Regions from separate parts of the Arthrobacter sp. Cza30 genome, predicted to be linked through region 1. Evidence: riboswitches for the same ligand, from Rfam matches in the RefSeq annotation. Region 1 holds a riboswitch; each other region holds the start of a gene.
What was found. Region 1 has a riboswitch for S-adenosylmethionine ahead of AC5RVZ_RS06960 (flavin reductase family protein). Riboswitches for the same ligand answer to the same signal wherever they lie in the genome.
Positions count from the first base shown of each region.

Region 2: it holds a riboswitch for S-adenosylmethionine, as region 1 does, so the genes downstream of both, AC5RVZ_RS31180 (O-acetylhomoserine aminocarboxypropyltransferase/cysteine synthase family protein) here and AC5RVZ_RS06960 (flavin reductase family protein) in region 1, are expected to answer to the same signal.
Region 3: it holds a riboswitch for S-adenosylmethionine, as region 1 does, so the genes downstream of both, AC5RVZ_RS31265 (methionine ABC transporter ATP-binding protein) here and AC5RVZ_RS06960 (flavin reductase family protein) in region 1, are expected to answer to the same signal.
Region 4: it holds a riboswitch for S-adenosylmethionine, as region 1 does, so the genes downstream of both, AC5RVZ_RS31260 (LLM class flavin-dependent oxidoreductase) here and AC5RVZ_RS06960 (flavin reductase family protein) in region 1, are expected to answer to the same signal.

Region 1 covers NZ_JBNHGA010000002.1:359,972-362,163, forward strand. Annotated here, with positions in the region: gene AC5RVZ_RS06950 (hypothetical protein) at 1-18, shown strand, start outside; gene AC5RVZ_RS06955 (prephenate dehydratase) at 105-974, shown strand; SAM riboswitch class IV at 1,122-1,236, shown strand; gene AC5RVZ_RS06960 (flavin reductase family protein) at 1,289-1,795, shown strand; gene AC5RVZ_RS06965 (aldo/keto reductase) at 1,846-2,192, opposite strand, start outside.
Region 2 covers NZ_JBNHGA010000014.1:56,994-59,185, reverse strand. Annotated here, with positions in the region: gene malQ (4-alpha-glucanotransferase) at 1-660, opposite strand, end outside; SAM riboswitch class I at 879-971, shown strand; gene AC5RVZ_RS31180 (O-acetylhomoserine aminocarboxypropyltransferase/cysteine synthase family protein) at 1,066-2,192, shown strand, end outside.
Region 3 covers NZ_JBNHGA010000014.1:77,594-79,785, reverse strand. Annotated here, with positions in the region: gene AC5RVZ_RS31270 (methionine ABC transporter permease) at 1-256, opposite strand, end outside; gene AC5RVZ_RS31265 (methionine ABC transporter ATP-binding protein) at 253-1,311, opposite strand; SAM riboswitch class I at 1,425-1,516, opposite strand; gene AC5RVZ_RS31260 (LLM class flavin-dependent oxidoreductase) at 1,595-2,192, opposite strand, start outside.
Region 4 covers NZ_JBNHGA010000014.1:75,330-77,521, forward strand. Annotated here, with positions in the region: gene AC5RVZ_RS31255 (APC family permease) at 1-1,181, shown strand, start outside; SAM riboswitch class I at 1,271-1,360, shown strand; gene AC5RVZ_RS31260 (LLM class flavin-dependent oxidoreductase) at 1,450-2,192, shown strand, end outside.

The DNA of each region.
Region 1 (2,192 bases):
GAATCGCATCTGTACTAAGCGGTTGGCGGGCCGGTCAGGTTATGTGACGCCGGCCGGTTGCCCGGAATGAAGCGCGGGCCCGCCCCGGTGGGATAATTTCGCCCATGGCTCCTGCAATTGCGTACCAAGGTGAACCCGGCTCGAACTCCCACATGGCTTGCCTGGAAGTGCGCCCCGGTTGGGACGCGGTGCCGTGTGCCAGCTTCGAGGATGCGTTCGCTGCCGTCACCGGCGGCGAGGCCGAACTGGCCATGATCCCCATCGACAACTCGATCGCCGGCCGGGTGGCGGACATCCACGCGCTGCTGCCGAAGACCACCCTGCAGATTGTGGAGGAATTCTTCCTGCCCATCCGGTTCAGCCTGCTGGGCGTACGCGGGGCCACCGTGGAGCAGGCCCGGGAGGTGCACAGCCACATCCACGCCTTGGGCCAGTGCCGCAAGCTGATCCGCAGGCTCGGGCTCACTCCGGTCATCGCCGGCGACACCGCGGGTTCGGCCCGGGAGGTGGCCGAATGGAACGACCCGACCAAGGTCTCCCTGGCACCGCCGATGGCCGCCGAACTCTACGGTCTGGAGGTTTTCGCGGAAAAGGTCGAAGACGATCCGACGAACACCACACGGTTCGTGGTGCTGGCCGACCGCCGGCCGGTCCCGTCCCGCGAGGAACTTCCCGGTCCGGCGGTGACCAGCTTCGTGTTCCGCGTGCGGAACGTGCCGTCGGCGCTCTACAAGGCGCTGGGCGGTTTCGCCACCAACGGCATCAACATGACCAGGCTGGAGAGCTACATGGTCGGCGGCGAGTTTGCCGCCACCATGTTCATGGTGGACGTCGAAGGCCACCCGGACGATCCTGCCATGGTCCACGCCTTCGAGGAACTGGACTTCTTCACCACCGAGATCCGCCTCCTGGGCGTTTACCCGGCGCATCCGTTCCGGCGGCAGACCGTGCGCGCCGGCGCCGCCGCACAGTAGCCGTGGCGGCGGCCGCCCGTGGGCCGCAGCCGTAGCGCCGCAACCGTCGGGGCAGCCGTCGCGCGGCTGCCGCCGGTAAAACGCTGCATTTGACGAACTGTTACCGGCGTTTGACCCAGGCCCTTCCCCGCTCTTAGCGTGGAGGCGAATCAAGAGCGCCAACTTCACAGCCCTGGCTGGTTGGCCGGCAACCCTCTACCGTAGCGGGGTGCTCCAGGTGATGATTCGGCCCGCCGGGTATGTCGGCAGGCAAGTACGCGTATCCACCCGCAGCAGCTCGGCCGCAGCGGATGCGCCCAAGCCCCAAGGACGCCATGTCGCTACACCATGACCTGACCCCCAACACGTTGCGCTCAGCCTTCGGCCGCTTCCCCTCGGGCATCGCGGCGCTGTGCGCGATCATCGACGGCGAGCCGCAGGGCATCGTCGCCTCCTCGTTCACCGTGGGCGTCTCCCTCGAGCCGCCGCTGGTGATGTTCGCCGTGCAAAACACCTCACGGACCTGGCCGCTGGTCCGCCGGGCCGACCGGATCGGCGTCTCGGTCCTCGGCACCGGGCACGACGGCGTCTGCCGCCAGATCGCGTCCAAGAACGGGGACCGCTTTGCCGGCCTGAGCCTGCACGGCACGGACGACGGCGCGCTTTTCCTCAACGACGCGGCGCTCTGGCTGGACTGCTCGGTGCACCAGGAAGTCCCGGCCGGGGACCACCACGTCGTGCTGCTGCAGGTGCACGGCCTGTCCACGCACGACGGCACGCACGAGCCGCTCGTCTTCCACGATTCCGCATTCCGCCGGTTGGAACAGCCGGCCTTCGTCTAGGACGCTTGGTCCCGGCCCAGCCGGCAGCGGGCTGGGCGAGCCGCGGGCAGCTACGGCAGCGGCCTGCCGCGGGCCGCCACCCACAGGGAGTACCACTCCTCGCGGGTCATCGATGCTCCAACCGCCTCCGCCTCGGCACAGGCCCGGATCCGGTCCGGGCTGCTGGTGCCGACGACCGGCCGGATGCCTGCCGGATGCCGCAGCAGCCAGCCCAGCACCACGGCTTCGGGCGGGCAGCCCTTGTCCCGGGCAAGTTCCGTGACCAGGGCTGCCGTTGCATGGTCGGCCGGGGCTGTGGCATCCGCGGGCGCGGAAGCATCCGGTATCGCGGCCTCCGCTGCCGCGCGCCCGCTGTACCGGCCCTGGGCCAGCGCGCCCCAGGCCTGCAGCTCCACCC
Region 2 (2,192 bases), on a different contig from region 1:
CCCCGCGCCCTTGGCGGCAGCCGTCTCGGCGAGGCTGGCGAGGTCATGGAGGTCGCCGATGCCCCACGAGGACCGCGAGCGCACGGAGTACAGCTGTGCCATCAAGCCCCACGTCCGGGGAAGGCGGTCGGCGGTGGTCAGGCGCCGCGGGGTGACCACGAGCGCGCACCGTGCCTGGCTGTCGGACGGTTCCGCGGCCGCGCCGGTTCCGGGCTCCATCGCCCCCGGCATTCCCGCTACCTCCAGCGTGTGCCAGCCCAGCGGGATGTCCGCCGGCACCACCGCCGTGAAACGGACAGGCGGAGCATCTTCCGACTCCTCCCGCCCGCCGGCCAGCACCTCGACGTCGCGCCGGGAGCCGTCCTCCAGCAGGATCCGGACCCGCGGACGGACGCCGGGCCGCGCATTGACGGGAACTTCGGTGGCAGTGCCTTGCCGGACGACGACGGCGGGCGGCAGCGTGCGCTGCACCGGTGCCAGCTCAGCGGCCCGGAGGGAAGCCGTGACATCGTCGTCGGTGGCGCAGGGGACGCCCAGCGCGGTGAGGACGGAAACCAGCGTTGCCTCGCTGACTGTTTTCTCGCCCCCATCCCATCCGTAAAAGGTAATGCCAACGCCATGTTTCCCCGCGAGGCGCTGCAGCGCCGAAAGTTCAGCCATAGACCCAATCTACGGTGAACTGTCCGGACCCGGGAACGTCCGTCCTGCGCCGGGACGGCGAAGATCGTGGACCGCGAGAGGCGAGCACCGCCGTCGTGCCGGGCATTCGCAGGCCGGGAACCGCAAGGCGCCCACCGCAAGCCCCCGGCGCCCACAGCCCGGACGCAACGCGGCTCAACATTCTTTGCTGCCGCGGCGGTTGGTTGCGAGAATGGACGGGACCATCCCGAGCGGTTGAGAGATCTGGCTCTTTGACACCGCAGCAACCATCCGGCCAACCGGAAAGGTGCTACCGCCAGAAGCGATGGAGAGAGCGCAAGCAATCTTTGATCCGGACGGTGCCTGCCCGGTGCCGCCAGGACCGTCATTGCCCGGGAACCCAAGTTTTGAAGGAGCAACCGCCTGATGGCTGAACGCACATTCGGTTTCCGCACCCGTGCCCTGCACGCCGGCGGCACGCCCGACGCCGAGCACGGTGCCCGGGCCGTACCGATCTACCAAAGCACCTCGTTCGTGTTCAAGGACACCGACGACGCCGCGAACCTCTTCGCGCTGCAGAAGTACGGCAACATCTACTCCCGCATCGGCAACCCCACGGTCGCCGCGTTCGAAGAGCGCATCGCCTCGCTCGAGGGCGGCATCGGCGCGGTGGCCACGTCGTCGGGCATGGCCTCCGAGTTCATCACCTTCGCGGCCCTGGCCGGGGCGGGCGACCACATCGTGGCCTCGTCCAAGCTCTACGGCGGCACCATCACCCAGCTGGACGTGACGCTGCGCCGGTTCGGCGTGGAGACCACGTTCGTCGACTCCAACGACCCGGCCGACTTCGCCGCGGCCATCGGCGAGAACACCAAGGCCGTCTACACGGAGATCGTGGCCAACCCGTCCGGCGACATCGCGGACCTCGCCGGCCTGGCCGCGGTGGCGCACGACGCCGGGATCCCCCTGGTCGTCGACGCCACCTTGAGCACGCCCTACCTGATCCGCCCGATCGAGCACGGCGCGGACATCGTGATCCATTCCGCCACCAAGTTCCTGGGCGGCCACGGCACCACCCTGGGCGGCGTCGTCGTCGAATCCGGGCGTTTCAACTGGGGCAACGGCAAGTTCCCGCAGATGACCGAACCGGTGCCCAGCTACGGCAACGTGTCCTGGTGGGGCAACTTCGGCGAGTACGGCTTCCTCACCAAGCTCCGGTCCGAGCAGCTGCGCGACATCGGCCCGTCGCTGTCCGCGCAGTCCGCGTTCCAGCTGCTGCAGGGCGTGGAAACGCTGGCGCAGCGGATGGACGAGCACCTGGCCAACGCCCGCACCGTGGCCGAGTGGCTGGAAGCCGACGAGCGCGTCTCCTGGGTCAGCTACGCCGGCCTGCCCGCGCACCCGCATTACGAGCGCGGCCGGAAGTACCTGCCCAAGGGCGTGGGCTCCGTGTTCAGCTTCGGCGTCAAGGGCGGCCGCACCGCGGGCCAGAAGTTCATCGAATCGCTACAGCTGGCCAGCCACCTGGCCAACATCGGCGACGCCCGCACCCT
Region 3 (2,192 bases), on a different contig from region 1:
CCATCAGTACCAGGAACGGGAGCGAGCGGCCCATGTTGACGAGCCAGCTGAGCGTTCCGTGCAGGCGCGGCCGGGGGAACAGACCGCGGCCGTCCGTGTTGTACAGCAGCACGCCGGTGGCGCCGCCGACCAGGATCACCATGACCATCACGATGCCGACCATCGCCCAGGTTTCGCCGTAGGCCGGCAGCAGCAGCGCCGGCAGGTCCGCCCAGGGCGTGTCCAGCCCGACGGCGGCGGTTTCTGCGGGCCTCATGCGCGCACCTCGATTTTCTCGTTCCTTGCATATTCGTCCGCGTCCGTCGGCGGCGTTTCCGCCGCGTCCACGGCACGGTGGCGTGCCTCTGCGGTCAAACCCAGGCCCGCCAAGTAGGCGCGGACCTCGGCCTCCGGGCGGCCGGCAATCCCGATGTCGGCACGGCCCAGCACCGCTTCGCCATGGGCTTCCACCGAACCGCCGAGCAGCGCCACGCGTACGCCGAGGCCGGTGGACAGGCGGGTCATCCACTCCGGGTCCACCGGCCCGTGCCGGTACGAGACGGACAGCGCGTAGTCGAAGCCGGCCGGCAGCGGGAGGGCGCGGATTGGCAGCAGTTGGCGGCCGGCGGCGGAGGCCGGATCGGCCACTAGGGCGCCGATCGGCCCGTATTCCGCGACGCGGCCGCCGGAGAGCACGGCCACCTGGTCGGCGACGTGGCGCACCACGTCCATCTCATGGGTAATCAGGATGACCGACAGCCCCAGTTCGGTGCGCACGTCGTCCAGCAGGTCCAGGATCTGCTGCGTGGATTCCGGATCCAGGCCCGACGTCGATTCGTCGGAGAGCAGGATCCGGGGGCGAAGTGCCAGCGCCCGGGCGATGCCGACCCGTTGCTTCTGGCCGCCGGACAGTTGGCCGGGATAGGCGTTGGCCTTGTGCAGCAGGCCCACCCGGTCCAGCAGTTCGGCCACGCGGTCCTCCATCTGAGCGTGCACCACGCCGAGGTTTCGCAGCGGCAGCGCCACGTTCTCCGCCACCGTCATCCGGCGCAGCAGGGCCGAGTGTTGGAAGATCGTGCCGATGGCGCGGCGTTCGCCGCGCAATGCCTGCCCGGACAGGGCGGAGAGGTCGCGGCCGTCCACCAGCACCTGGCCGGAGGTCGGTTTCTCTAACAGGGAAATGCAGTGGGAGAGGGTCGTCTTGCCGGCGCCGGAAGGGCCGACAACGGCGGTGATCGACCCCTGCTGGATGGTCAGGTCGATGCCCTTGAGCACCTCGACCGTCCCGCGTCGTGTGTCGTAGCTCTTGTGCAGATTGCGGATTTCTATCATTGCGGGCCGCCCCCGGCATACCTTTTCATGCTGCTCCTGAAGGTCAGGGAGCCCCGGGCACAGCCGATCACGGCGCGCAGGCATGGCGCGGCCGGTTCCGGCCCGGCCCGGGTTCTCCATCGGTTCTGGCGTTAGCACCGTGCGGCAGTTGCCGGGGTTGCTGCGGCGTCATCGAGCCAGATCTCTCGGCCGCTCTGGATGGTTCTTGCCGTCGGCGGTGCCCGCCCCCTGAAGGGGCGGCGCACCGGCGTCGTTGTTTAGCTGGTTCTGCTGCTGCCCACGCTTAGTCGACCAGCGCGTTCTGCAGGCGGAAGCCGGCGGCGCGGTGGTTCTCCGGTAGCTTGTCGCCGCGGCCGAAGAGCTTGTTGCGCAGGGTCCCCGGCGCGTACTCCGTGGGGTAGGCTCCCAGCTTCTGCAGCTCCGGCACGACGTATTCCACGATGTCCTCGAAGGTGCCCGGGGTGATCGCGTAGGCCAGGTTGAACCCGTCCACGTCGGTCTCGTCGACCCACTCCATTAGCTTGGCGGCCACCTCACCGCCGGAACCGACGGTGATCGGGCCGAAGCCGCCGACGCCGACCCATTCGGCCAGCTGGCGGATGGTCCACGGCTTGCCGCTGTCGCCGGAAGCCTTCTGGAAGGTCTCCACCGAGGACTGGATGGCATTGGACTTCACGTTTTCGCCGATCACGTCGTCCGGGCCGTAGGTGGAGAGGTCAACGCCCATCCAGCCGGAGATCAGCGCCAGCGCGCCGTTGATGTCCGCGTAGGACTTGTAGTCCTCGAACTTGGCCTGCGCGGTGGCGGTGTCCGGTCCGGTCACAACGGTCTGCATCGCGTAGATGCGTACGTCGTAGCGGTCGCGGCCCGCCGCTTCCACG
Region 4 (2,192 bases), on a different contig from region 1:
CGTTCTTCAGCTACGTCGACAAAGGCCTCGGCCGCAGGGCGGGCCTGGGGGCGGCCTTCGTGGCTCTGCTCTCCTACCTCGCGCTGGAAGCCGGCGTCTACGGCCTGCTGGCGCCGGCCGTCGACGAAGTGGTCCGCGCCTACGGCGGGCCGGCACTGCCATGGTGGGCATGGGCCGCTGCCGCCCTGGCCGCCGTCGCCTGGCTGGGCCACCGGAACATCGAGCTCTCCGGCAAGGTGCTGGGGGTACTGCTGGTCGCCGAGGTGCTGATCGTGCTGGTCCTTGACGCTGCCGTAATTTTTGGCGGCGGCGGTCGGGAGGGCCTGTCCACCGGGTTCGTCACCCCGTCCACCGTGCTGTCCGGGGCGCCCGGCATCGCGCTGTTGTTCGCCATCCTGAGTTTCATTGGCTTCGAGGCGACCGCCGTGTTCCGCGACGAGGCACGCGACCCGGACAAGACGATCCCGCGCGCCACCTATGTAGCCCTCATCGTGGTGGGCGGCTTCTACGCGCTCTCCAGCTGGCTGCTGATCAGCGTGTGGGGCGACGAGGGCATCGTCCAAAAGGCCACGGACGCGCCCGGCACCTTGCTCTCGGAGACTACGGCGCTCTACCTCGGCACCGCGGGCAGCCACGTCATCCAGGTACTGCTGGCCAGCAGCCTGTTCGCCTGCATCCTGTCCCTGCACAACATCAGCTCACGCTATTTCTTCCAGATCGCCGGACAAGGCATTTTCCCCGCCAAGCTGGCCGGCACGCACACCCGGCACCACTCGCCACATCTGGCCTCGGCCGCTTCGACCGGAGTGGTTGCCCTGTTCCTGCTGACAGCCGCCGTCGCCGGCTGGGACCCGATCGTGCAGTTCTACACCTGGTTTGCCGGTTTCGCTTCCCTGGGCGTGGTGGTGCTGATGACGCTCACAAGCATCGCGGTGCTGGTCTTCTTCCGGAGAAAGGGTGCGCCGGCCCGCGACTGGAAGCGCTCCGTCGCCCCGGCGCTCGGACTGATCGGGCTGTTGGGAATCCTGGGCCTGATCCTGCAGAACCTCCCCACCCTGGTCGGCAACAGTGTGCCGCTGGCCATCGCCGTCGTCGTCCTGATTCTTGTCTGCCTAGGGGCGGGAGCGGTGGCGGGATGGAAGCGGCCGCAGGCCAAAGCCGGCTCCGCCCCGGCGTCGTAATTTTTACCCGGCGTCACGCGCCGTAATTCTTACCTCGCGTGACGGCGAACATTTCCCTCCGGGACGCCCCCGGGTGTCCAATGGAGGGGTACCCATCCAGAGCGGCCGAGAGACCTGGCTTGTTGACGCCGCAGCAACCCCCTCCCTGAGGAAGGTGCTACCGCCAGGACCGATGGAGAAGCTCGATCTCTCGTTGGTCTTCCGTTGGGCACTCGCATGCCCAACGGAGGACCGGCGCGGGCTCTTCTCATCAGAAAAGGAGCCTGACATGACCGTAAACCCGCAGCCCAACCCCCGGCGCCAGATTCGTTTCAACGCCTTCGACATGAACTGCGTGGGCCACCAGTCGCCCGGACTGTGGCGCCACCCGCAGGACAAGTCCGCCAACTACAACACCATCGGCTACTGGACCCACCTGGCCAAGGTGCTGGAAAAGGGCCTCTTCGACGGCCTGTTCATCGCCGACGTGCTCGGCACCTACGACGTCTTCGGGTCCTCCAACGAGACCACGCTGCGCGCCGGCACCCAGGTCCCGGTGAATGATCCGTTCATGCTGGTCTCGGCGATGGCCGCGGTGACCGAGAACCTCGGCTTCGGCGTCACCGCCGGCACCGCCTACGAGCACCCGTACCCGTTCGCCCGCCGCCTGGCCACGCTGGACCACCTGACCAACGGGCGGGTCGGCTGGAACGTGGTCACCGGTTACCTGCCCTCGGCGGCGCGCAACATGGGCCAAGAAGACCAGCTGGAGCACGACGAGCGCTACAACCACGCGGACGAATACCTCGAGGTCATCTACAAGCTGCTCGAGGGCTCGTGGGAGGACGACGCCGTGGTCAAGGACGTCGAGACCGGCGTCTTCACCGACCCGGCCAAGGTCCACGAGATCCGGCACGAGGGCAAGTACTTCAAGGTTCCCGGCATCGCGATCACCGAGCCGAGCCCGCAGCGCACCCCGGTCATCTTCCAGGCCGGGGCCTCCAAGCGCGGCACCGAGTTCGCCGCCGGGAA